2 regions of the Nonomuraea sp. NPDC049695 genome follow, and region 2 is predicted to be linked to the other one. Evidence: riboswitches for the same ligand, from Rfam matches in the RefSeq annotation. Region 2 holds a riboswitch; the other holds the start of a gene.
The links. Region 2 has a riboswitch for cyclic di-AMP ahead of AB0J64_RS47760 (CHAP domain-containing protein). Riboswitches for the same ligand answer to the same signal wherever they lie in the genome.
Positions count from the first base shown of each region.

Region 1: it holds a riboswitch for cyclic di-AMP, as region 2 does, so the genes downstream of both, AB0J64_RS27890 (GH25 family lysozyme) here and AB0J64_RS47760 (CHAP domain-containing protein) in region 2, are expected to answer to the same signal.

Region 1 covers NZ_JBFANV010000035.1:25,303-28,032, forward strand. The annotation lists gene AB0J64_RS27885 (VOC family protein) at 53-469, shown strand; gene AB0J64_RS27890 (GH25 family lysozyme) at 529-1,308, opposite strand; cyclic di-AMP (ydaO/yuaA leader) riboswitch at 1,321-1,464, opposite strand; gene AB0J64_RS27895 (metal-sensitive transcriptional regulator) at 1,770-2,051, shown strand; gene AB0J64_RS27900 (copper ion binding protein) at 2,085-2,297, shown strand; gene AB0J64_RS27905 (hypothetical protein) at 2,294-2,730, shown strand, end outside.
Region 2 covers NZ_JBFANV010000099.1:3,767-24,413, forward strand. The annotation lists gene AB0J64_RS47745 (hypothetical protein) at 1-266, opposite strand, end outside; gene AB0J64_RS47750 (aldo/keto reductase) at 365-1,186, shown strand; gene AB0J64_RS47755 (Gfo/Idh/MocA family oxidoreductase) at 1,206-2,159, shown strand; cyclic di-AMP (ydaO/yuaA leader) riboswitch at 2,276-2,412, shown strand; gene AB0J64_RS47760 (CHAP domain-containing protein) at 2,425-3,105, shown strand; gene AB0J64_RS47765 (MFS transporter) at 3,306-4,718, shown strand; gene AB0J64_RS47770 (YoaK family protein) at 4,845-5,540, shown strand; gene AB0J64_RS47775 (LysR family transcriptional regulator substrate-binding protein) at 5,737-6,321, shown strand; gene AB0J64_RS47780 (MarR family winged helix-turn-helix transcriptional regulator) at 6,410-6,895, shown strand; gene AB0J64_RS47785 (nitroreductase) at 7,102-7,788, shown strand; gene AB0J64_RS47790 (NADPH-dependent FMN reductase) at 8,084-8,659, shown strand; gene AB0J64_RS47795 (ATP-binding protein) at 8,846-10,249, shown strand; gene AB0J64_RS47800 (YciI family protein) at 10,333-10,773, shown strand; gene AB0J64_RS47805 (RNA polymerase sigma factor) at 10,910-12,166, shown strand; gene AB0J64_RS47810 (AAA family ATPase) at 12,204-12,749, opposite strand; gene AB0J64_RS47815 (MATE family efflux transporter) at 12,936-14,261, shown strand; gene AB0J64_RS47820 (hypothetical protein) at 14,321-14,791, shown strand; gene AB0J64_RS47825 (MFS transporter) at 14,856-16,067, opposite strand; gene AB0J64_RS47830 (SDR family oxidoreductase) at 16,198-16,920, shown strand; gene AB0J64_RS47835 (MarR family winged helix-turn-helix transcriptional regulator) at 16,910-17,440, shown strand; gene AB0J64_RS47840 (alpha/beta hydrolase) at 17,500-18,315, opposite strand; gene AB0J64_RS47845 (extracellular solute-binding protein) at 18,679-20,019, shown strand; gene AB0J64_RS47850 (sugar ABC transporter permease) at 20,077-20,647, shown strand, end outside.

The DNA of each region.
Region 1 (2,730 bases), on a different contig from region 2:
GGTACGTCAATACCGTACCTTCGCATACCGTCGGTATGTGAAAGGGAGTTCTGTGATACTGACCAGCTTCTATCCGGTCATCGGCACGTCGCGGTTGACCGAGTCCCACGACTTCTACACCCGGCTGTTCGGCTTCGAGACGACCTTCGAGGCGGCCTGGTACGTGAGCCTGCGGTGGCCGGGGCCGCCGGCGTACGAACTGGCGCTGCTCGACCACACCCACCCGACGCTGCCCGAGGGATATCGCGTGCCGGTGCAGGGGCTGCTGCTCAACTTCGAGGTGGAGGACGTCGATGCCGAGTGGGAACGGCTCGTCGCCGGTGAAGGGCTGCGACCTGAGCTCGAACTGCGCAGCGAGGACTTCGGGCAGCGGCACTTCATCGTGGCCGACCCCAACGGCGTCCTGATCGATGTCATCACGCCCATCGCGCCCTCGAAGGCTTACGCCGACCAGTACGTCAGCGAGTGAACCGAGGCATCAAGCTGACTCATGCCGAGCCCGCCGGCTTCTGGCGGCCGCTGCTCTGCTCAGGCTGCGCGGCGGCCCAGGCCGCGCAGCTGGTCGACGGTCAGCGCGGAGACGTTCTGGTCGATGGGGGACTCGGTGTACTGGTGGATGGTCCAGGACTTCCAGTCGGCGGGCGGGGTGACCGCTCCCTTGGCCTTGCTGTAGTGGGCCACCCATAGGGGGTATTCGGCCAGGCCCTTGCCGTAGGTGTCCGCGAAGTTCCAGCCGCTGTAGAACATCGGGGTGATTCCCGTCTTGGCCTTCACGTACGACAGCCACGCCTTGGCCCAGGCGTTGACCTCGGCCACGGACTTGCCGTCGGTGGTCTCCAGGTCGAGGACCAGCAGGTCGCCGGGCTCGGCGGGCTGCGCGTTCACCACGGACAGGAAGTGCTCGGCCTCCGCGACGGGGTCGTTGCCGGGGTGGCCGTAGTGGTAGGCGCCGCGCACGATGCCCTTCTTGCCCAACTGGAGCCAGTGCCTGGCGAAGGAGGCGTCGCGGAAGCTCGTGCCTTCCGTGGCCTTGATGATGCCGAACTGGGCCTCGCTGGCGTTCCAGTCGTACAGGGGCTCGTAGTTCGAGATGTCCAGGCCGTAGGTGAGGGACCCGGTCTCAGGCTGGGCCTCGTACGTCGGGACGTGGCTGGTGGGCGCTGCGAGCGTCATGGTGGCCACGCCGGCGATGGCGGTCGTTCCGGCGAGGATCGCACCCGCGACGGCGAAGCTGACGCGCTGGGTGAGGGGATTGAGGCGATTCTTGAGGGAAATACGGGCGATTGCGGCAAGCCGAGGCTCGGGCATGACGGCATTGACTCCTTGCTTCCATGCCGCCTACCGGGTTAGCTGACGGGTTCGGGCTTGGAAGTGCCCTACGGGCGCAGGCTGGGCTGGCGTCCGATTCACCCCGAGAAGGTGGGTCCCCGGCTCCGCGAGACGCGGATTCGGCGGCCGGACACTGCCCTGGAGGGCAGCGCACGGTCCGGTCAACCAAGCGGCAACGATGCGGTGAAAGGTCGTCACATCTATGTCGCGATTAGGCAAAAGATAGACATATAGGCATAGATAGTGCAAGTAGGGCAAATCGGATTGGCCGCTGCCGGTCGCTGGACGGCACTGAAGTGCCGTGCCTGTAAGGGATGCAGGACTCGGTAAAAGATTTGGGGGTCGCCGGGCACGGACCGGCGCCGCGCCGCACGGGTCCGGCTCGGGTTTGAAATACGGTGGGGGGGTATAGTATGGTGAGAGTGTCGGAAGGGGGAGACATGGTCGGATACAGCGACAGCAAGCAGGACCAGCTGCGCCGGTTGCGTCGCATCGAAGGTCAGGTGCGCGGGTTGCAGCGGATGATCGAGGACGACAAGTACTGCATCGACGTCCTGACACAGGTGTCGGCGGCCACCAGCGCCCTGCAGTCGGTCGCCATCTCCTTGCTGGAGGATCACCTGGCCCACTGTGTGGCCGAGGCCACCGCCAAGGGCGGTCCCGAGGCTCAGGCCAAGGTCAAAGAGGCTTCCGACGCCATCGCGCGGCTCGTCCGCTCCTGACAGCACCGAACACACCGGAAAGGGTTGATCGATATGGCTACCGCCACCTACACCGTCAAGGGCATGACCTGCGGCCACTGCGTGAGCTCGGTGAAAGAAGAGGTCGGCGAGGTCGCCGGGATCACCTCGGTGGAGGTTGACCTGGCCAGCGGCCTGCTGACCGTCGAGAGCGACAGCCCCGTGGACACGGCGACGATCGTCGCGGCCGTGGAGGAAGCGGGCTACGAGGTGGCGAATCCGGCATGAACGCGGCGACCAAACTGGGTGCCTACGTGCTGGGGCTGGCCGTCGTCTTCGGCGGCGCCCTGGGCGTCGGGAACGCGGTGGGCGACGTCGGCCCGGCACCGGCCAAGCCCGACCACGGGACGGCCCATCCGGCTCCCGCCGCCGACGGCCACGACGGCCATGAGGAGACCACCGCAACAGCGCAGGACAATACCCCCGGGGGGCTCCAAGTGTCCCAGAACGGCTACACCCTCAACCCGTTGACGACGATCAAGGCCGGCGAGCCCACGGACTTCCGCTTCACCGTGACGGGATCCGACGGCAAGCCGGTGACCGACTATCAGGTCCAGCACGACAAGAAGCTCCACTTCATCGTGGTGTCGCGGGATCTGGCGACGTTCCAGCACGTACATCCGGACATGGCCCCCGACGGTGTGTGGTCGGTGAAGCTGAC
Region 2 (20,647 bases):
GAGGTGAGCCAGCGCAGCTGCACCTTGCCGGAGAACGCGTCGCCGACGGCCTGCACGCGCCTCGGCATGCGGTCACGCGGCTCGGCCAGCTCCAGGCCGTCCGGCAGCCCCAGAGACCGCAACTCCCGGCGCGTGGCCTTCAGCGGCCGAAGGCCCGAGCGCGGCACGACGACCGTCCTGGGGCCGAGCAGTCCCGCGTGGTGGGCCTCGACGGCGCACAGCATCTGGAGCGGGGACTCCACCCAGGCCGACGCCTGTTCGACCACTCCTGCTCCTCCCAGCCGGGGGATGGCCCGTTCACGACCGCTTCAAGCTAGCCCCACCGCCTTAAGCCCCCAGAAACGCGACATGAACAATGGACGGTATGAACTCGCTCTTGCTCAACACCGATGGCGTGCAGATCCCGCAGCTCGGCTACGGCGTCTGGCAGGTCCCCGCCGACGAGGCCGCGCAGGCCGTCACGACCGCACTCAAGACCGGCTACCGGCACGTCGACACCGCCGCCGCGTACGGCAACGAGGAGGGCGTGGGTCAGGCCGTGCGCGAATCGGGGCTGCCGCGCGGGAAGGTGTTCGTCACCACCAAGCTGTGGAACGCCGACCACGGACGCGTCGAGGCGGCCTTCGAGGAGTCCCTGACCCGACTCGGCCTCGACTACATCGACCTCTTCCTCATCCACTGGCCGCTGCCGAAGCATGACAGGTACGTGCAGGCGTGGAAGGCCATGGAGAAGATCTACCGTGACGGGCGGGCCAAGGCCATCGGCACCTCCAACTTCACGAGCGACCACCTGACCCGGCTGATGAACGAGACCGGCATCGTGCCGTCGATCAACCAGATCGAGCTGCACCCGTACTTGCAGCAGCGCGAGATGCGCGCCTTCCACGAGGCCAACGGCATCCTCACCGAGGCGTGGAGCCCGATCGGCCAGGGTCAGGGGCTGCTCGACGACCCGGCGCTCGCCGTGCTGTCCGGCAAGTACGGCAGGACGCCCGCGCAGATCGTGCTCCGCTGGCACCTGCAGCTCGGCAACGTCGTCATCCCCAAGTCCGTGTCTCCCTCGCGGATGGCCGAGAACATCCACGTGTTCGACTTCACCCTCGATCCCGAGGACATGGCCGCCATCGGCGCGCTGAACAGGGGCCAGCGGTTCGGCCCCGATCCCGACACGTTCGACATGATGTGATTGGTCTACGATCTCCCGCGTGCGGGATTTTGCGTGGGGCATTGCGGCGACAGGCGGTATCGCGCGGACCGTGGGAGCGGCCATCGTGGCCGAGCCGGGGATGCGGGTGGCCGCCGTCGGGTCCAGGGACTTAGGGCGGGCGCAGGCGCTGGCCGCCACGCTGGGCGCGGAGTCGGCGTACGGCTCCTATGAGCAGCTGTGCGCCGATCCGGCCGTGGACGCCGTCTACGTCGCGACGCCGCACGCCCAGCACCTGCAGGTGGCCGAGGCCGCCATCGCCGCTGGCAAGGCCGTGCTGTGCGAGAAGCCGCTGGCCGCCACCGTGGACGACGCGGAGAAGATGGTACGGCTGGCGCGCGAGGCAGGCGTGTTCCTGATGGAAGCGATGTGGATGCGGTTCAACCCGCTCATCCAGAAGATCGCGGCCGACGAGCGCTTCGGCGACATCCGCTCCGTGCACGCCTCCTTCGGCTTCGCCAAGCCCTACGATCCGGCGCACCGGCTCTGGGCGCCGGAGCTGGGCGGCGGGGCCCTGCTCGACCTGGGGATCTACCCGTTCGGCCTGGCTCAGCTGCTCCTCGGCATGCCCTCCGACCTGCGGATCACCGGCTCTCTCGCGCCCAACGGGGTGGACGCGGAGGCGGCCGGGGTGCTGCTCTACCCCGGCGGCAGGCGGGCCCTGGTGGAAACTTCCTTGATCGGGAATTACCCGAACCAGGCCAGTGTTGTTGGCACTCAGATGCGCGCGGACATCCAGGCGCCGTTCTGGGCACCGCAGCGGATTTTACTTTCTGGGCCCGCCATGGAGCCGGAGGAGCATGTGCTCGATCCGGCGGACAACGGCTACGCCGGGGAGCTCCGCGAAGTCCGCGCCGCGACGGCCGAAGGCAGGACCGAAAGCTCGGTCATGCCGCTTGACGAGTCCCTTGCCATGATGGGGCTCCTGGCCGCTGCCCGCGGGCAACTCGCCTAGCGGGAGGGTTACGGATTTGTAACCTCTTGCCTTATGCATTACGTTTAAGGCATTCTTGTGACATTCGTCCGGTTTGTCCGGCGATGTCCGACCATCGCACAACACATCACAGGACCGTCCTGTGACCGCTGAATCCGCCTGCGTGCGGAACCGGGGACCCACGTCCTTGGGGTGAATCGGCACTTCGGTGCCGTAGGGCAGCTTCCACGCCCGAACCCGTCAGCTAACCCGGTAAGCGGCATGGAAGCAAGGAGCAACCCCCTCGATGGCCAAATTCCGCATTACCGGTGCCACGAAGACCAACATCGCCCGAGCCGTGCTCGGTGCGACCGTCCTCGCCTCCGGGCTCGGCGCCCACATGGGCACCGCCGCCGCCGCGGAGAAGCTGCCGGTCACCGCGGCCGCCGCCAGTACGCACGACGACGACCGCGCCAAGCGGGAGACCAAGATCAGCGTTACCGCCGCCCAGGTCCTGGCGCTCGCCAAGTCCCAGGTCGGCATCACGGAGAACGCCTACGGCGGCGGCACGCCGTACCAGAAGTGGTACGCCGCCTCGCAGCGGGCCGCCGAGACCATCGCCCGTGACGGCGGCACCCGAGCCGAATACATCAACGCGCCGTGGTGCGCGATGTTCGTCTCCTGGGTCGGCGAGCGGACCGGCGCCCGCCCGCAGGTCGGCTGGGACGCCTACACCGTCGCCTACGCCAAGTGGTTCCAGGCCAACCAGCGCTTCGGCACCACCGCCAAGCCCGGCGCCGTCGTGTTCTTCGCCTGGAACGGCAGCAAGGACCTCGACGCCATCAACCACGTCGGGTTCGTCGAGAAGGACAACGGCGACGGCACCATCTCGACCGTCGAGGGCAACACCGGCAACGGCAAGGTCGAGGAGCGCGTCCGCCCGACCTCCCAGGTCGTCGGCTACGGCTACCCGCAGTACGCCGGCTGACCCTTCCGTCCACCGCTCGAGCGCGCGTCCCTTCGGGGGCGCGCGCTCGTCGCGTCCGGGAGGTGAGCCATGCCCGCTCACTCGGCCCGCCACAGGCAGGGTTCCATCGGGGTTTGAGGCTTTCCCACCTATCGGCCCAGCGCCGTTGCCGCTGGGCAACGGAAAGTCTCCGGAGCCGGTTCACCGACAGCCTTGACATCATGAATGCCGGTGACCACATGAACCCCGCCCCGCCGTCCTGGCGGGAGTTGCTGGGGCCAGAGCATTTCGGTGCGGCGATCGTGCTGGCCGGCGGGGTGCTCGTCGGTGCGATCAACATCTACCTCGCGGCGAGTCTGCTGCCGACCGCGGTGGCCGATCTCGGCGGCGCGAGCTTCTACGCCTGGAACATGACGATCTACCTCGTCGCCATGGTGATCGCGACGATGCTCGTCGGCAGGTTCCTGTCTCGATGGGGAAACGTCGGCGCCTATCTCCTGGGCTTCGCCACGTTCACGGCGGGGTCACTCGCCTGCGCGCTGAGCCCGGCAATGGCCGTGCTGCTCGTCTCCCGAGGCGTACAAGGGCTCGGCGCCGGCCTGCTGTCCGGGCTGGGGTTCGCCGTCATCCGCTCGGCGCTGCCGACCCGGCTCTGGACGCGCGGCGCGGCGCTGATGTCAGCGATGTACGGCGTCGGCAACTTCGCCGGTCCGGCGCTCGGTGGCCTGTTCGCCCAGGTGGGCTCGTGGCGCCTGGCGTTCGGGGTGATGGCGGTGATCGCAGCGGTATGCGCTGCGATCGTGCCCCGCGCACTGCCGGGCGGCGAACGTGGCGACGTGCGGCCGCCGATCCCGGCCGCGTCACTGCTGCTCGTCATGGCGGCCGCCGGGGCCGTGAGCGCGGCGGGTGTCCTGCCGGGCACGCCCGCGAAGGCGGCCGGCATCTCGGGGGCGTTGCTGCTGATGGCCGGGTTCGTCGTCCATGAGCGGCGGAGCGAGTTCCGGGTCTTCCCGCGTACGACGTACCAGAGAGGTTCGTCGTTGAAGTGGGTCTACCTGACGCTGGCGCTGTTGACCTCCGGCGTCGCCGTCGAGTCGTTCCTGCCGCTGTTCGGCCAGCGGCTCGGCGGGCTGCCGCCGCTCGTGGCGGGGTTCTTCGCCGCGGCCGTCTCGCTCGGGTGGTCGGTGACCCAGATCGGCAGCTCCTCGGTGAGCGGGGAGCGTGCTGTCCGGCGGCTGCGTGCGCTCGGCCCGGCGCTGCTGGCCCTCGGCCTGTTCGTCCAGGGACTTCTGCAGCGCGAGGACACCCCGGTCTGGCTGGTGGTCATCTGGGTGCCGATGCTGTTCATCGCAGGTTCGGGCATCGGCCTGGCCTATCCGCACCTGTCGGTGGCCGCGATGTCCAGCACCCGGGATCCCGAGGAAGGACAGCGGGCGGCAGCGGCGATCGCCACGGTGACGAGCCTGTCGATCGCGTTCGGTACGGCGGTCGCGGGCGTTCTGCTCAACCTGGGCGGCGCCTCGATGCTCGACTCGGCGCGGTACGTGATGTTCGGACTCGCGGGCATCTGCGCGATCGGCGCCCTCACCGCACACGCGGTGAACCGCACGCCCCAGGCGGCCGGGCTCGGATGAGCGCCTCGTCACCTGGGAAGACCCCGAAGGGAGCAGGCTCCGGAGAAGAGCCACGCGCGAGAACCTCGCCCGCCAAGGAGCCGTCATGGGACCCAGCCCACCCCGAGCCGCGCTGGCGGAGCGCCCGTGAGAGGCGGCCTCCGGTGGGTCGCCGACGGGCTGTTCCCCCGCGGCGCGAACCCGCACGGCGTCCTGCCCGCCCTGCTGATCCTCCTGGCCGTCGTCACCGGCCTCGTGGACGCCATCAGCTTCCTCGGCCTGGGCCGCGTCTTCGTGGCCAACATGACCGGCAACACCGTCTTCCTCGGCTTCGCCCTGGCCGGAGACCGCGAGATGTCGGCCTGGGCCTCCCTCCTGGCCCTCGCGGCCTTCGGAGCAGGCGCGTGGACCGTCGGGCAGGCGAGCAGGTGGATGGGGAACGCCCGGCGCGTGTTCGCCACCGCCTCCGCCGCACACGCCCTGCTCGTCGCCACCGCCTTCGCCGTGGACCTGATCTCAGGGCACCATCACACCGGGCCCAGGGCGGCGCTCATCGGACTGCTCGCGTACGGGATGGGCCTGCAGAACGCCTCCGTACGCGGGCTGGCCGTCCCCGACCTGGTCACCAACGTCCTCACCACCACCCTCACCGGCCTGGCCGCCGGCACCCCCGGCCGGGCGGCCCTGCGCCGGTCCGCGTCCGTCGTGGCGATGTTCCTCGGCGCCCTCATCGGCGCCACCCTGCACCTGCACGTCGGCCCCGCGCTCCCGCTCGCCGCCGCCCTGACCCTCCTGGCGATCGTCGCCGTCGCCGCCCACGAACGCACCCGCCGTACGCGCTGAGCCCGGTCACGCAAGGAAGAAATCGGCCAGAGCCCGCGCGACCCCGGCCGGGTCGTTCTCCATCGGGATGTGACCGGCCCCGGGAACGCGCACGAGCGTGCTGTTCGGGATCTCCGCGACAAAACGCTCTCTCCAGCGTGAAGCGGCTGTCGGCCGCACCCGCCAGGGCCATCCAGGACCGGCCCACCCGCAGGTCATGCCACGGGTCCAGGTAGTCGGCCAGCTCCGCCTCGGAGGCGGGCCGGGCCAGCGCCGTCGTGACGGCCTTGCGGCGCGCGACCACCGCCTGTTCGAGGGCGTGGACGACGACATCCGCGCATGGCTCCACCGCGGCGCCGCCGAGGTCGGCGTGGTCACCCTCCCCGCCCCCGGCCTGCACACCGTCCACCTCAGCACCCACGACATGGTCGCCGTGCTGCCGGCCGGCCACCCCTTGACCGCCCGCCCGGCCATCACCCTCGCCGACCTGGCCGACCGGCCGTTCATCCTGACCACCGCCGGCTGCCGCCCGCTGATCATGGGCGCGGCACTGGCCGCCCAGGTCCGGCTCGACGTCGCCTTCGAGGCCGGCGGCCCCGCCGCCATCCTCGAGATGGTGGCCGCGGGGCTGGGCGTCAGCATCGTCCCCACCCTGGGCCTGCCCGCCGACCTGGGCGCCGTCGTCACCCGGCCCCTCGAGCCGGCGATGACCCGCTCTCTGGCCCTGGCCGTCCCGTCGCTGACCGATTGCGCCCCGACGGCTCGGGCTTTTCTCGACCAGCTGACCGCCTTTACATTGTAGATCTCATTTGACCGCTGCGGCTGCGCGAGTCTGATTTAATTTCATTCGATACCGTATCGAAAGAAAAGATGGCTGGTAACCTGGGCGTATGACCGCCGACGCCCCTCGCAGAACGACCGCCTCGCGTGCGACCGACCGTCCTGGGGATGCATCGCCCTTCGCCCTCGGCTTGCTGCTGCGCCAGGCGCACTGGCGCGCGGCCACGGCGATGACAGAGGCGCTTCGGCCGCTCGGCATCGAGTTGCGGCATTTCGCCGTGCTGATCGTGCTGGTCGACCGCGGGCCCACAGTGCAGCGGGACCTGGCGGCGGCGACCGGGTCGGACAAGGCGGGCATCATGCGGGTCGTGGACGACCTCGAGCGCAAGGGGCTGGCCGTACGCAAGCCCGTTCCGGGAGACCGGCGGGTGCGGGTAGTGGAGATCACGCCTCAGGGCCTCGAGCTTTTCGATGCGGCTCATGTGGCGGCGGAGCCAGTGGATGAGCGCCTGGTGGCCGCCTTGGGGCCCGGCGAGCACGAACTACTGAGGGATCTGCTGACCCGATTCGCCTATCCAGCGGACGGCGGGGCGTAAGCGCGCCCGCGCCGGCTTCGGCCGACTCACAGGCGAGCCCCGGTCCCGGCGGCGCGCACCTCGTTGGCTAGCGTGAAATCTCTCCCCTCACCATGCGCGAGGCTCATACGCCCGCTGAATAGTATTGAATGATACAGTATCGTCTGATACCATCTTGGATGTAGCGAAAGAGGACGTGCTGAGCAGAGGCGGGGAGGTAGACGATCTTGGACGTTTATGAGGCGGTCACGAGCCGGCGGGCGGTGCGCGGATTCACCGACCGGCCTGTCCCGAAGGAGGTGCTGGCGCGCGTGCTGTCCGCCGCGGCCTGGGCGCCGTCCGGATCGAACCTTCAGCCGTGGCACGCGTACGTCCTGACCGGCGAGCCGCTGGCCGAGCTCAAGCAGCGCGCCGGCGAGCGCCTGGCCGCGGGCGACCCCTGGGACGAGCGGGAGTACGAGATGTACCCGCCCGTGCTGAAGACCCCGTACGGCGAGCGCCGATCCGCCTTCGGCCAGGAGCGCTACAGCGCACTCGGTGTCGCGCGTGAGGACTGGGAGGCGCGCCAGAGGGCCGCCGCCGAGAACTGGCAGTGCTTCGGCGCGCCCGCCGCCCTGTTCTGCTACATCGACCGCGACATGGGCCTGCCCCAATGGGCCGACGTCGGCATGTACCTGCAGACCGTCATGCTGCTGCTGCGCGCAGAAGGACTGCACAGTTGCCCGCAGATGGCATGGTCGGTGTATCGCAGGACCGTCGCGGAGGTCCTGTCGCCCCCGGACGGGCTCGTCCTCTTCTGCGGCATGTCGATCGGGTTCGAGGACGTCACGGTGGATTACATCCGTACGGGCCGGGCGCCGCTCGACGAGACGGTCACGTTCGTCGAGGGTCAGCCCGCTCGAGAAGCGTCATGAACACCGAACGAGTCGTCGCCCTCAACGTCGCGGCCCGCTTACCGGTGCGGCTGTTCCGAGCAGATCACTCCTGACGCCTGGCCGCGCGTCCTCGACATCAACGTCAGCGGCCCCCTACCTCATCGTCTGCCCCCGTGGCGCCGCTGGAAGCGCAACGCCCGCGCCGTGCGACGTGGCCAGTACGCCGAAGACCTCGTCGGCGTGGCCTCCTTCTCGCCTCTTCCGAGGCCGATCCCATCACCGGCCGGATCGTCGATGTCGACGTCGGCACGTTCATGCTTGAAAGGAAAATGCAGTGACTTACGTCGTTGGTTACATCGTCGGGAGTCTGTCCCAGAGGTCGATCAACAGGACCCTCGCTCTGGCTTTGAGCCGTCTCGCGCCGCCGGAACTCCGCCTCACGGAGATCCCCATCGACCAGCTGCCCCTGTACAGCTACGACTACGACCCGGACTATCCCGCCGTGGCCCAGGAGTTCAAGGACGCGATCAAAGCCTCCGACGCTCTGCTGTTCGTCACCCCTGAGTACAACCGGTCCGTGCCGGGCGCGCTGAAGAACGCCATCGACTGGGCGACCCGGCCCTATGGATCCAATGTTCTGAACGGCAAGCCGTCCGCGACCATCGGAGCCTCACCCGGCCAGATCTCGACGGCGGTCGCACAGCAGCACCTCAAGACCATCCTGTCCTTCACCAACTCCCCGGTGCTGGGCCAGCCCGAGGCCTACATCCAGTTCACCAAGGGACTGATCAATGACGAGGGCGACATCCAGGTGCCGTCCGTCGCCGAGTTCCTGACCGGATACATGCGGGCCTTCACGGCGCACATCCACCGCCACCACCACGACATCCCGGGCCTGCAGACGCCCTGAGAGTGAGTCGTCACCGCCGGCGCCGATCGGGCCGGCATGCCCATCACCGACGGGAGGAGCCATGTCCTTGATCGTCAGTAAGATCCTTTTCACCGCCGCCGGGCGTGCCTTGACCGGCCGAGCACCTGGCAGGTTCGCGCACGCGTGCGGTTCGCCGGGCGGACTGCGAAGCGGCGAGCTGACGTCATGAGTCCGGGCTCATGGCGGCGGCGTCTGCGCTCGACCCCGGCCCGGCTCACCGTCCTGGCCCTGGCCACGGCGATCGCCGTGCTGGTCCCGATGGGCATGGTCGGAGCATCAGCCGCCGGACAGGCGTCAGCCGACCCCGGCTGGTCAGGCGCCCGCGAGCAAGCCGGGATCACCGCCGCCGCGGCCGGGCGCCGGAATCTGACCGGCACGATCGAGACCCGAACACCCGGCATCGACCTGATCCAGGTCGTGGGGGCCGATCACCGTGTCATCGCCGCCTCGCCCGCGGCACGCGGTCGAGACCCGCTGAGCCAGGTACGCCCCTCCCCGGATCACCCCCGGGCCGACGTGGAGGTGTGCGCCACGAACACCGGCAGACAGTGCCTGCGACTGGCCGCGGTCCGCCTCTCACCCTCCCCTGCCTCCCCGGTGGTCTACGCCGGCCGGATGGTGGCGCCCATGGCACTGTCCAGGGGGTTCCAACTGCTCTGGACCGCCCACATCGCGCTGCTGATCCTCCTGGCCACAGCGGCGACCTGGAAGATCACCAACCGCACGTTGCGCCCGATCCAGCACATGCGCGCGCAACTGGCCGCGATCAACGTCAGCGACCTGAGCACCCGCATCCCGCAATCGCAGGGCCGCGGCGAGATCGCCCAGCTGGCGCGCACCATCAACCACACGCTCGGACGTCTGGAGCAGGCCAAAGCCTCGACCGAGCAGGCGCTGCAGCGGCAACGCCAGTTCGCCTCCGACGCCTCCCATGAGCTACGCACCCCGCTGGCCGGCCTGCGCGTGCGCCTGGAGGAGGCCCAGATGCACCCGCGCGACACCGACCTGTCCGACCTGATCGGGCACGCGCTGGAGGACCTGGACCGGGTTCAGGACATCATGACCGACCTGCTCCTGCTCGCCCGGCTGGGCGCCACCGCTCCCCAGGCCACTCAGCACGTCGATCTGACCGACCTGATCCGCACCGAGACCGGCCGGCGTGCCGATCGCCACCCGACAGCCCTGAACCTGGCCGACCGGGTCGTCGTCGACGCCGTGCCGGGGCAGATCGCAAGAGTGCTGACCAACCTGCTGGACAACGCACAACGGCACGCCACCAGCCAGGTACGGGTACGGCTCAGCCGCTCGGCCACGCACGCCGAGCTGGTGGTGAGCGACGACGGCGACGGCGTGCCCCCGGCCGACCGAGAACGGATCTTCCAGCGGTTCGTCCGCCTCGACGCCGCCCGCAGCCGCGACCGCGGAGGCACCGGCCTGGGCCTGGCCATCGCCCGGGACATCGCCACCGCCCACCACGGCACTCTCCACGTCCACCAGGCCGCGATGGGCGGGGCCGGCTTCGTCCTGCGCCTGCCGCTGAGCGCCCCCACCGGTGGTCGAGCCGAATAGATTCTCCGGTACGTGTCGATCCCGCCCTTCGCCGTTCGACGCGTTGAACGAGACCGATACGGACGACAGGGAGCGCGGCACCGATGAAGTTCATGATCGTGGGCAAGGCGAACGCGGAGACCGAGGCCGGCGCGCTGCCGAGCCAGGAAGTCGTGGACAACATGCACGCCTACAACGAGTCGCTGGCCAAGGCGGGGGTGCTGCTGGCGGCCGAGGGGCTGTATCCGAGCTCCCAGGGCGCGCAGATCGCCTACAGCGGCGGGAAGTCGACGGTGATCGACGGGCCGTTCGCCGAGGCCAAGGAGCTCATCGCCGGCTTCTGGCTGATCCAGGTGAAGTCCCGGGAAGAGGCGATCGAGTGGGCGCTGCGGGTGCCGGTGCCGCCGGGGCATGAGGGGATCGGGCTGGACGTGTGGCGGGTGTTCGACGCTTCGGACGTACCGGACGATTCGCTGCCTGCGGAGGAGCGCGCACGTGAGGAGGCGCTGCGCGAGCGCCTCGGCGTCGACCAGCCCGACGCCTGACCCCGCGCTTACCCGGCCGGTCCGGCGGCTTGGGCCCGTTCGGCCGGCGTACCGGTGGAGCGAAGAAAGGCCGATGCCCTTGGGCGGCGGCCGGCGTCGGTTGCCATCGGCGGCGTGGTGCTGCTCTCATGGGCCGGTGACGGCTTCCGACAGCAATCCTCACCCCCAGGGCGCTCACCGGGCGATCGAGGCGGTGTGGCGGATCGAGGCGGCCCGGCTCATCGCCGGACTCGCCCGATACGTGCGCGACGTCGGCCTGGCCGAGGAGCTGGCGCAGGACGCGCTGGTGGCCGCGCTGGAGCAGTGGCCGGAGACGGGCGTGCCGCGCAACCCGGGCGCCTGGCTGATGACCGTGGCCAAGCGCCGCGCCATCGACCTGATCCGCAGGAACGAACGCCTCGAACGTCACCTGATCGAGCTCGGCCACCGCCTCGACACGGAGGAGGACCTCCCCGAGATCGACGAGATCGAGGACGACCTCCTGCGCCTGGTGTTCACGGCGTGCCATCCCGCGCTCTCCATGGAGGCGCGGGTGGCGCTCACGCTGCGGGTGCTCGGCGGCCTGACCACCGACGAGATAGCCCGGGCGTTCCTGGTCCCGGAGCCGACGGTGGCGCAGCGGATCGTCCGGGCCAAGCGGACGCTGGCCGACAGGAAGATCCCCTTCGAGGTGCCCGAGGCGTCGGAGCTGTCGCCCCGCCTGGTCTCCGTGCTCGAAGTCATCTACCTGATCTTCAACGAAGGCTACTCGGCGACCGCCGGGGAGGACTGGATGCGCCCCGCTCTGTGCGAGGACGCCCTCAGGCTGGGCCGTGTCCTGGCGGGTCTGATGCCCAAGGAGCCCGAGGTCCACGGCCTGGTCGCGCTCATGGAGATCCAGGCCTCCCGATCCGCCGCCCGGCTGGGCCCGTCAGGCGAGCCGATCCTCCTCCTGGAGCAGAACAGGGCACTCTGGGACCAGCTGCTCATCCGGCGCGGCCTGGCCGCTCTCGACCAGGCCGAGCAACTGGGGGACGCGCCCGGCCCGTACACCCTCCAGGCAGCGATCGCCGCCTGCCACGCCAGGGCCGTCGTCCCGGAGGACACCGACTGGGAGCGCATCGCGAGCCTGTACGAGGCCCTGGCCAGGCTGTCCCGCTCCCCGATCGTGGAGCTCAACCGGGCGGTGGCCCTCGCCATGGCCTACGGCCCGGCGGTGGGTCTTCAGCTCCTGGACCAGATCGTGGACGAGCCCTCGCTCAAGGACTACCACCTGCTGCCGAGCGTACGAGGAGACCTGCTCCTCAAGCTTGGCCGGCGGGAGGAGGCCCGCGCCGAGTTCGGGCGGGCGGCCGCGATGACCCGCAACGCCCGCGAACGCAAACTCCTCGAGGACCGCGCCGCCTCCTGCTGAGCCCGGCAAATCAGATGATCTCGAGATCGCGCAGTGGTCATGGTGCGGCTTCGAGGTGTTTCTTGACCGCTGTCACCCGTTCAGGCAGCGTGCCCGGGGCGATCGGGACGCACTCGTAGCCGAGTGAGGTGTAGGCGTCCTGGTGGATCTGCTCGAATCGCAGCGACTCCTCGAAGGTGATCAGCCGCGCCTCCGTCGGCGTGACGAACCCCAGGTTCTGGACGAAGAAGACCTTCTTCTCGTAGATCTGCCGGGCCCGGATGCGGTCCAGTTCGCGGGACAGCGCCGGAGGGACGGGGTGGCCGAGGTAGGTGGCCAGGGCGTAGGTGCAGACAGGCGATCGATCGTAGATCTGGACGTCATCGGGAAGGGCCGCGGCCTGCTCCTGGCGCCGGCGCTGCAAGGCGACGATCGCCTCCACGAAGGACGGCTCCGTCCACGGCTCGGCTTCGCCCTGGGCCTGGTGCAGGGCGATGACATCCGTCGCCGCCTCCTCGACGACCGTGTAGCCGTCACGCTCCAGCCGGCGCAGGATCGCCGTCTTCCCGGCCCCAGGGGTGCCCGTCAGGATGTAGCGCCTCATCAATTGCTCCCCGTATGACTCGGGCCCGGACGCCGCCCGGCACGGCCGGCGCGGGCGGCCCATGTCCGCTCAACTCTGTCATGTCGCAGCTGTCCGTACGGGACGTGAGCGGCCTGATCTTCGGCCGCCGGGATGATATACTTATTCCGTATCCCGAGCGATCGACCGCCCGGGATTTTGCTTTTCATGCCTTCTCCTCATCGCGCGATACTGAGCGCGGCAGCTCCGCTCTTCCTGTCCCTGAGCGCCGGCGTCGTCGCCCAGCTCATCAGCACCTCCCTCCTCGGGCACCAGGCGACCACCCAACTGGCGGCCTTCGCGCTCGCAAGTGCGGTGCTCGCCCCGGTCACGGCCGCGGTGTCGGGCGGTCTGCGCGGCATGGCCCCGTTCATCGCCGCCTGCCGTGACCGCCCCGCCGAGGCCCTGCCCATCCTGAAAGACGCGCGCTGGCTCACCATCGGGCTCGGGACGCTCGGCGCATGCGTCATGCTCGGCGTCCCCCTGATCGCGCGGATGAACGGGGCGCCCCGTGAGGTGACAGCCGAATTCGGCATCTTACCCCTGCTCCTGGCTCTCCAGGTGCTGCTGTCCTCCGCGGGCAGCGGCGCCAACGGGATGCTGATCGCGCTGGGACGCAGCCGGCAGGTGCTCCGGTCGAGCCTGTCGAGCACAGCCACAGGGGTCGTCCTGCACCTCACGCTGGTGCCCAGGATAGGCATCCAGGGCACCGGCATCGCGCTCCTGGCCTCCACCGCCCTGGGTGTCACCGTGTCGAACGTCTTCTTGCTGCGCGTACCCGAATTGGCCGGCCAGTCTCTGTGGCCTGGACGTCCCCGGCCGCGGGAGATCGTACGCATGGCCAAGGTCGGCATCCCGATGTCCGCCACGCTCGTCATCAAGTTCACGGTCATGGGCGGCGTGACCTACGCCGCCGCACGGACAGGAGTCCAAGGGGCCGCCGCCCACGCGATCCTCACGTCGCTGGAGGGATTCCTGGGGCTGGCCGCGTTCGCCGTCGCGCAGGCCGTGACGCCGGAGATCGCCAGAGCCGCCTCCCCTGAAGACGCCCGCCGGCTCAACCGGGCGGCCGTGACGATCGCCGCCACCGGAGTGCTCACCGGCGCCCTCGTGCTGCTCCTGCTCGGCGACACGGTGCTCGGACTGTTCACCTCGGACGCCACGGTCCTTGCCCTGGCCCTCGCCCTGCTGCCGCTGCTGGGGGCCTACGCCCTCGCCAACAACTGCGGAATCGTGATGTCGTGGAGCCTGATGGGGCTCAAACGGTCGACCTGGACGCTGGGCTCGGCCATCGCCGGAAACGGCATGCTCGCCCTCACGATGATCCCCGCCGCGGCCGCCTGGGGGCTGACGGGACTGTGGACGGCGTTGACCGCCGGCGGCGTGCTCATCCTTGGATTACAGACCACCGGCTTCAGACGGCACAGCGCACGGGCCGGCTCGGCTCTGCGCCGTTCTCCCGCAGCGCTGAGCTCTGGTGATCGCGACGCCTGAGCCGCTCTGTCATCGCCATGAACGTAGTCGTCAGAACGTATTCTGATTAGACTCGTGGGGTGAGCACCAGCCATGCCGATGCCGTGACCTTCTCCGATCTGTCGAGAAATCCTCGAGCCGTCGCCGAACGTGCGGCGCGTCTAGGCCGAGTACGTGTGACTCATCGCGACGCCCCGGATTTCTACCTGACCGCGGCTGATCGCGAAGAAGAACGCGACCGTACGCTGGCCACGGCATCCCGGCTGTTCCTTGCCTTGATCAAGCATGACCCCACCGCGCGTGCGCTCGTCATAGCCATGCCGGAGGTCTTCCCCTGGGTACGCCACCTTTCCGCGACCGAACTGCGTGCCTTCACCCTCGAACTGGTCGAGGCGCTCTCCGATGCCGCCGAACTGGACGTCGACGCGACCACTCAGGAGGTCATCGAAAGCTGGCGGGCAACTGCGCGGATCAAGGCCGATCCTGCGCACTACGCCGAGGCCCGCAAGCCCACAAGCGGCGACTTCGGGCCGGTAGAGGGCTCCATATGAGCCCGAAGCGCGGAGATCGGGTTACGGTCCCACCCCAGATGACGAGTGGGACGTTCCACATGCCTCAGGAGATCTTCTCGGAGACCGCCTCCGCGGGCAGGCGGGCCGACAGGCGCAGCAGCCCCGCGGAGGCCAGCGCGAGCAGGGTGGCGAGCACCCCCCACAGCGACAGTGGCGCCAGGCCGAGCAGGAGCGAGAACCCGGCGGGCGCCACGACCTGGCCCACGGACCAGGTCATCTGGTGGACCGCCAGGTAGCGGCCGCGCAGGGCGGGGGGCGCGGCGCCGGCGGCCAGGGATGAGGAGGGGGTGGCGTGCATGAGTTCGGCGAGGGTGAAGACGAGGGTGGCGGCCACCAGGGCGGCGATGCGGGGCGGGCCGGGCGGAAGGGGGGCGGCGAGGGCGTACAGGGCGCAGGAGGCGATGAAGACGACGCCGGACAGGGCCATGGCGTGTGTGCGGCGGGCGTGCCGCTGGAGGCGGCGCACTCCCATCTGCCCGGCCGCGACCAGCAGCGTGTTGATCGTGTAGAGGATGCCGAGCACGGCGGGCGGGGCGCCGAGCACCGAGACCGCGTACAGCGGCAGGCCCACGGAGAGGATGAGCTTGGTCAGCGTGAATGCCTGCTCGACACTCACCAGGCCCATGAACGGCCCGTCGGTGAGCACCTGGCGGTAGCCGCCACGGGCCGAGCTCGGAGGGCGTTCATCCGAGGTGGGGCGGATGCGCAGGAGGCAGGCCGAGGCGATGACGAAGCTGGCCGCGTTGAGTGCCGCGATCAGGGCGTAGCCACCGGCCAGGGACACTGCGGCGGCCGACAGCAGGCCGCCCAGGCCGAAGGCGACGTTGCGGGCCGTGGCCATGAGCGCGTACAGACGGTCTCTGCCGCCGCCCTCGGTGAGCACCGCGACGTAGCTGCGCGCGGCGGGGTAGAAGGCACGGTCTCCGCACGCGATCACAGCGGCGACCGCGATGAGGGGGCCGAATCCGGACACGAGCGGGTACAGGGCGAAGCCGAGCGCGCGGATCACGTACGTGCCCACCAGCACGGTACGGGCGTCGAACCGGTCGATGAGCACTCCGGCGATCGGGTTGGCGGCCAGCCCGATCGTCGCCGCCACGGTCACCCCCAGTCCCACCACGGGCGTGGGCAGGCCGGTCACCTCCTGGATGAACAGCAGGGTCAGCGGGACGTAGAGACCGTTGCCGAGCGCGTCGACGAACATGCCCACGAGGAAGGGACCGGTCGCCGAGGTCCGGGAGGAGGGACGGAGCATGGCGGCCAGTGTCGCAACAGGAACATGGGCAACGGATCGGGCTCAGGTCGTAAGTCTGAGGTCTCGGTTCGACGCCGTCCGGTCCCCTCTGCTAGCTTGAGTTTAGGCCTAAACTCAAGGAGGGATGAACATGACACGCACGACAGTGGTCACCGGCGGGGGCACCGGCATCGGCAAGGCGGTGGCGGCGCGCTTCGCGGCCGACGGGGACCGGGTGGTGATCATCGGTCGCCGCGCCGACGTGCTGGAGACGGCCGCCAAGGAGATCGGCGGCACCGCGCTGCCGGCCGACCTGAGTGAGCCGGCGGAGGTCGAGCGGGTGCGTGCCGATCTGGCCGAGCGCTTCGGCACGATCGACGTGCTGGTCAACAACGCGGGCGGCAACGTCGACATGCGGTACGGCTCCGGCGGCGTCGCGGAGCGGTGGACGGGCAACTTCCGGGCCAACGTGCTGACGTCGGTGCTGCCGACCGAGGCGTTCCGCGATCTGCTGAACCCGTCCGGGCGGATCGTGTTCATCAGCTCGATCGCAGCCTTCCGGGGCTCGGGCGGCACCTCGTACGGCCCGATGAAGGCGGCCCTGCACCCGTACGCGTCGGACCTGGCCGCCGCCCTCGGGCCGCGCGGCATCACGGTGAACGTGGTCGCCCCGGGGTTCATCGAGGACACCGAGTTCTTCAGCGGCGCCCTCGACGACGAACGGCGCGCGACGCTCGTCGCGCAGACCCACACCGGCCGGGCCGGGACGCCGCAGGACATCGCCGAGACGGTGCACTGGCTCGCCTCGCCCGGCGGCGGGCACGTCACCGCGCAGATCATCCAGGTGAACGGCGGCGCCGAACGTGGCCGCTGACCCGCCGCGCGACGGCGCCGACGCCATCCAGGACGCCTGGCGGCGGGAGCTGCCGGGCGTCCCGGTGGAGTCGATCGGGGTCATCACCCGGATCTGGTGGGCCGCCAAGGTCTTCGGCGACGAGCGCCGCCGTCTCCTCACGAAGCTGGGCGTGGACGTCGCGACGCTGGATCTGCTGTCCACGCTGCGGCGCTCCGGGCCGCCGTACCGCATGAGCCCGGGCAACCTGGCCGATGCCTGCATGGTGACGCGCGGCGCGATCACCCAGCGCGTGGAACGGGCGGCCAGGGCAGGGCTGGTCGAACGGACCACCGCCGGGTCGGGCTACCACGCACGCGCGGTCACGCTCACCGACGCGGGCCACGCCCTGCTCGACCGCGTCGTCGCCGGCCTGCTCGCGGCCGAGGACCGCCTCATCGGCCATCTCGCACCCGAACGCCGCGACCAGCTCGCCGACCTGCTGCGCGAACTGCTCGCCGGGCTCGGCGGCCCGACTCCGACCGGGCAGGTCGGAGACTGAGCCCTCCGGTTCCGACGCGGCCTCGATGTGTCCTTTCGGGGCCGCCCTTGACACGTGTGTCAGCCGGCGGTGAGCCAGGCGCGTATGTCGTCCATGAGCGGGACGGGCGCGTCGTGGTGGACCAGGTGACCGGCGGCCTCGATCAGCGAGAGCTCGGCGGCGGGGATCAGGCTCTGCAGTCGCCGGGCGATATCGGTGGGGATCCACGCGTCGTCAGAGCCCCACAGGATCCGTACGGGGATACTGATGCGACCCAGTTGTTCCTCGTTCTCTTCGAGGAAGCGCTCGTCGTAGTGGGCGATCTGCCGGTAGAAGGCGGGCTGGCCGTCCTCCCCCGTCCACGGCCGCACGAGGGCGTCGAGATCGTCGTCGCGCAGGCCGCGGTGGCTGGCGCCCTGAATGTAGGCACGCACGATCGCGGTGTGGATGTAGGCCGGTAGCTCCGCCAGAACATCGGGGTGGTCCTGCACGAACGTGAAGAAGGGCGAGCCGCTGGGCGGGATGGCCACGACGTCGACGAGCATGAGCGAGGCGTAGTCGACGCCCAGGATCAGGTGCGTGCGCAGGGACACGGCGCCGCCGAAGTCGTGGGCGATCACGTGTGGCCGGTCCAGCCCCCAGTGCGTGAGCAGCGCCGCGAATGCCTCGGCCTGCGCGCCGAAATCCACGGGATGCTCGGCGTGCTTGGAGGAACGACCATATCCGGGCATGTCCCACAGATAGACGGTGTAGTCGCGGCTCAAGGCCTCCGCGAACGGCTGCCACAACACCGACGAGAACGGCGTGCCATGACAGAACACCACGGCCGGGCCGGCGCCCGCGCGTCCCCAGGCGATCCGCCTCCCACGCCACTCGAACCGCTCTGTCAACTCCATGACTACCCATGTTAAGTGGAGGCCTCCTCGCCATCCCGCTGGCGTGCCCAGTGTTCCGACAGGCGTTCTCACAGGTGGTGTGACGGGGAGAAAGCGTGGTCGGTGCGGGTGACATGCCCTTGATGCGACACAAAAGATGCCTCTTGTGGTGGGAGCGCTCCCAAGACGCTCTTTGCGCACTATAACGCTAAAAATCCGGTTTCAAAGTGACAAACCGCCCCATTGGTAACGGTTGCGTTTCGGTGGATTGACGCGCAGACCACGTAAGTGCACCCTTTGTGGGAGCGCTCCCAAAGACTCCCACCGCGGCGGAGCGCGTGCCGCGGTGCACTCCCCACACATTCACCCGAGAAGGGGTCCACCATGATGATCAGCAAGCGTCGCGGTCTTGCCGCGGCCTCGGCCCTCGCCGCGGCGGCGCTGACCGTCGCGTCCTGTAGCTCAGGCAGTACCGGTACGGGTTCCAGCAGCGCTCCCGCCTCCTCGGCGGCGGCCGAGCCGGTCACCATCCGCGTGCAGACTTTCGGCGGCGGCACGAACTTCGGCTACAAGAACGCCATCGAGAAGTGGAATGCCGAGCACAAGGACATCCAGATCAAGGAGGAGCACCTCACCGACCAGTTCGAGCAGCAGTACTGGCCCCAGATGATCCAGTGGTTGCAGGCCGGCAACGGCGCGGGCGACGTGGTCGGCATCGACGAGGGCGGCATGGGTCTGGCCAAGGCGCACCCCGAGTGGTGGGCCGACTTGAAGGAGTACGGCCTGGACTCCCGCAAGGCGGACTTCCCGGCGTGGAAGTGGGAGAACGGCGTCACGGCCGACGGCAAGCTGTTCGGCCTGGGCACCGACATCGGCGGCATGAGCCTCTGCTACCGCACGGACCTGTTCAAGAAGGCCGGGCTGCCGACCGACCGTGAGAAGGTCAGCGCGCTCTGGCCGACCTGGGACGAGTTCATGAACGTCGGCAAGACGTTCCAGTCGAAGGTCAAGGACACGAAGTTCGCCGACGGCACGAACACGCTGTACCAGGTCGTCCTCTACCAGGAGGCGGCCAAGAACGGCAACGTCACGTACTTCGACAAGGACAACAACCTCATCGTCGACAAGAACCCGGCGGTGAAGTCGGCCTTCGACTTCGCCACGAAGATGAGCCAGCAGGGCCTGACCGCCAAGCTGCGCAACTTCACCGACGAGTGGGCGGCGGGCACCCAGAAGGGCGCGTTCGCCACGGTCGGCTGCCCGTCCTGGATGCTCGGCGTGGTCAGCGGCAACGCCGGCGACGGCGGCAAGGGCAAGTGGGACGTGGCCTCGGTGCCGGGCGGCGGCGGCAACTGGGGCGGCTCCTGGGTGGCCGTGCCCAAGCAGTCGAAGCACCCGAAGGAGGCCGCGATGGTCGCCGACTACCTGACCCAGGCGGAGACCGAGGCCAGCATCTTCAAGGACTTCGGCAACATGCCGAGCAACACGAAGGCCCAGCAGGACCCGGCCGTGCAGGGCGCGAAGAACGAGTTCTTCAACCAGGCCCCCATCGGTGAGATCTTCGCCAAGTCCGCCTCGAGCCTGCAGCCGGTCTTCCTCGGCGTGAAGCACGCCCAGGTCAAGAACGCCATCGAGTCCGTCATCCAGGGCATGGACGACGGCTCTGTCAAGTACGACAAGGCCTGGCAGCAGCTGGTCGACGACGCGGTGAAGGCCGCGGGTTAGTCCCCCCGCCCGGCCCGCCATCAGCGGGCCGGGCTCGTTGCCGCCGAAAGGTCTGCTATGAGTTCGACACCCTTCAACGGGAGGCGCGGATACAACCATCGCCGCGACCGCCCGCCCGGCCGCCGATGGCGTTCCCGACTGGACGTCAAGGCGATGCCGTACGCTCTGGTGTCCCCGTACTTCCTGCTGTTCGCCGCCTTCGGGCTGTTCCCGTTGGCCTTCACGCTCTACTACTCGCTCTACGACTACGACCTGGCCGGGACCGTGGAATGGACCGGGCTGGGCAACTACACCGCGCTGCTGGGCGATGAGGACTTCTGGAACGCCGTGGTCAACACGGTCAGCATCTTCCTCATCGCCACGATCCCCCAGATGGTGCTCGCGCTGCTGCTGGCCAACGCGCTGAACAAGCGGTTCAGGTTCCGCCTGCCGATCCGCATGAGCGTGCTGCTGCCGCTGGTCACGTCTGTGGTCGCGGTCGCGGTGGTGTTCACGCAGCTGTACGCCCGCGACTGGGGCCTGGTGAACTGGGTCCTGAGCTGGTTCGGCGTGGACAAGACGAACTGGCGGGCCGAGCGCATCCCGTCGTGGATCGCCATCGCCACCATGGTCGACTGGCGCTGGACCG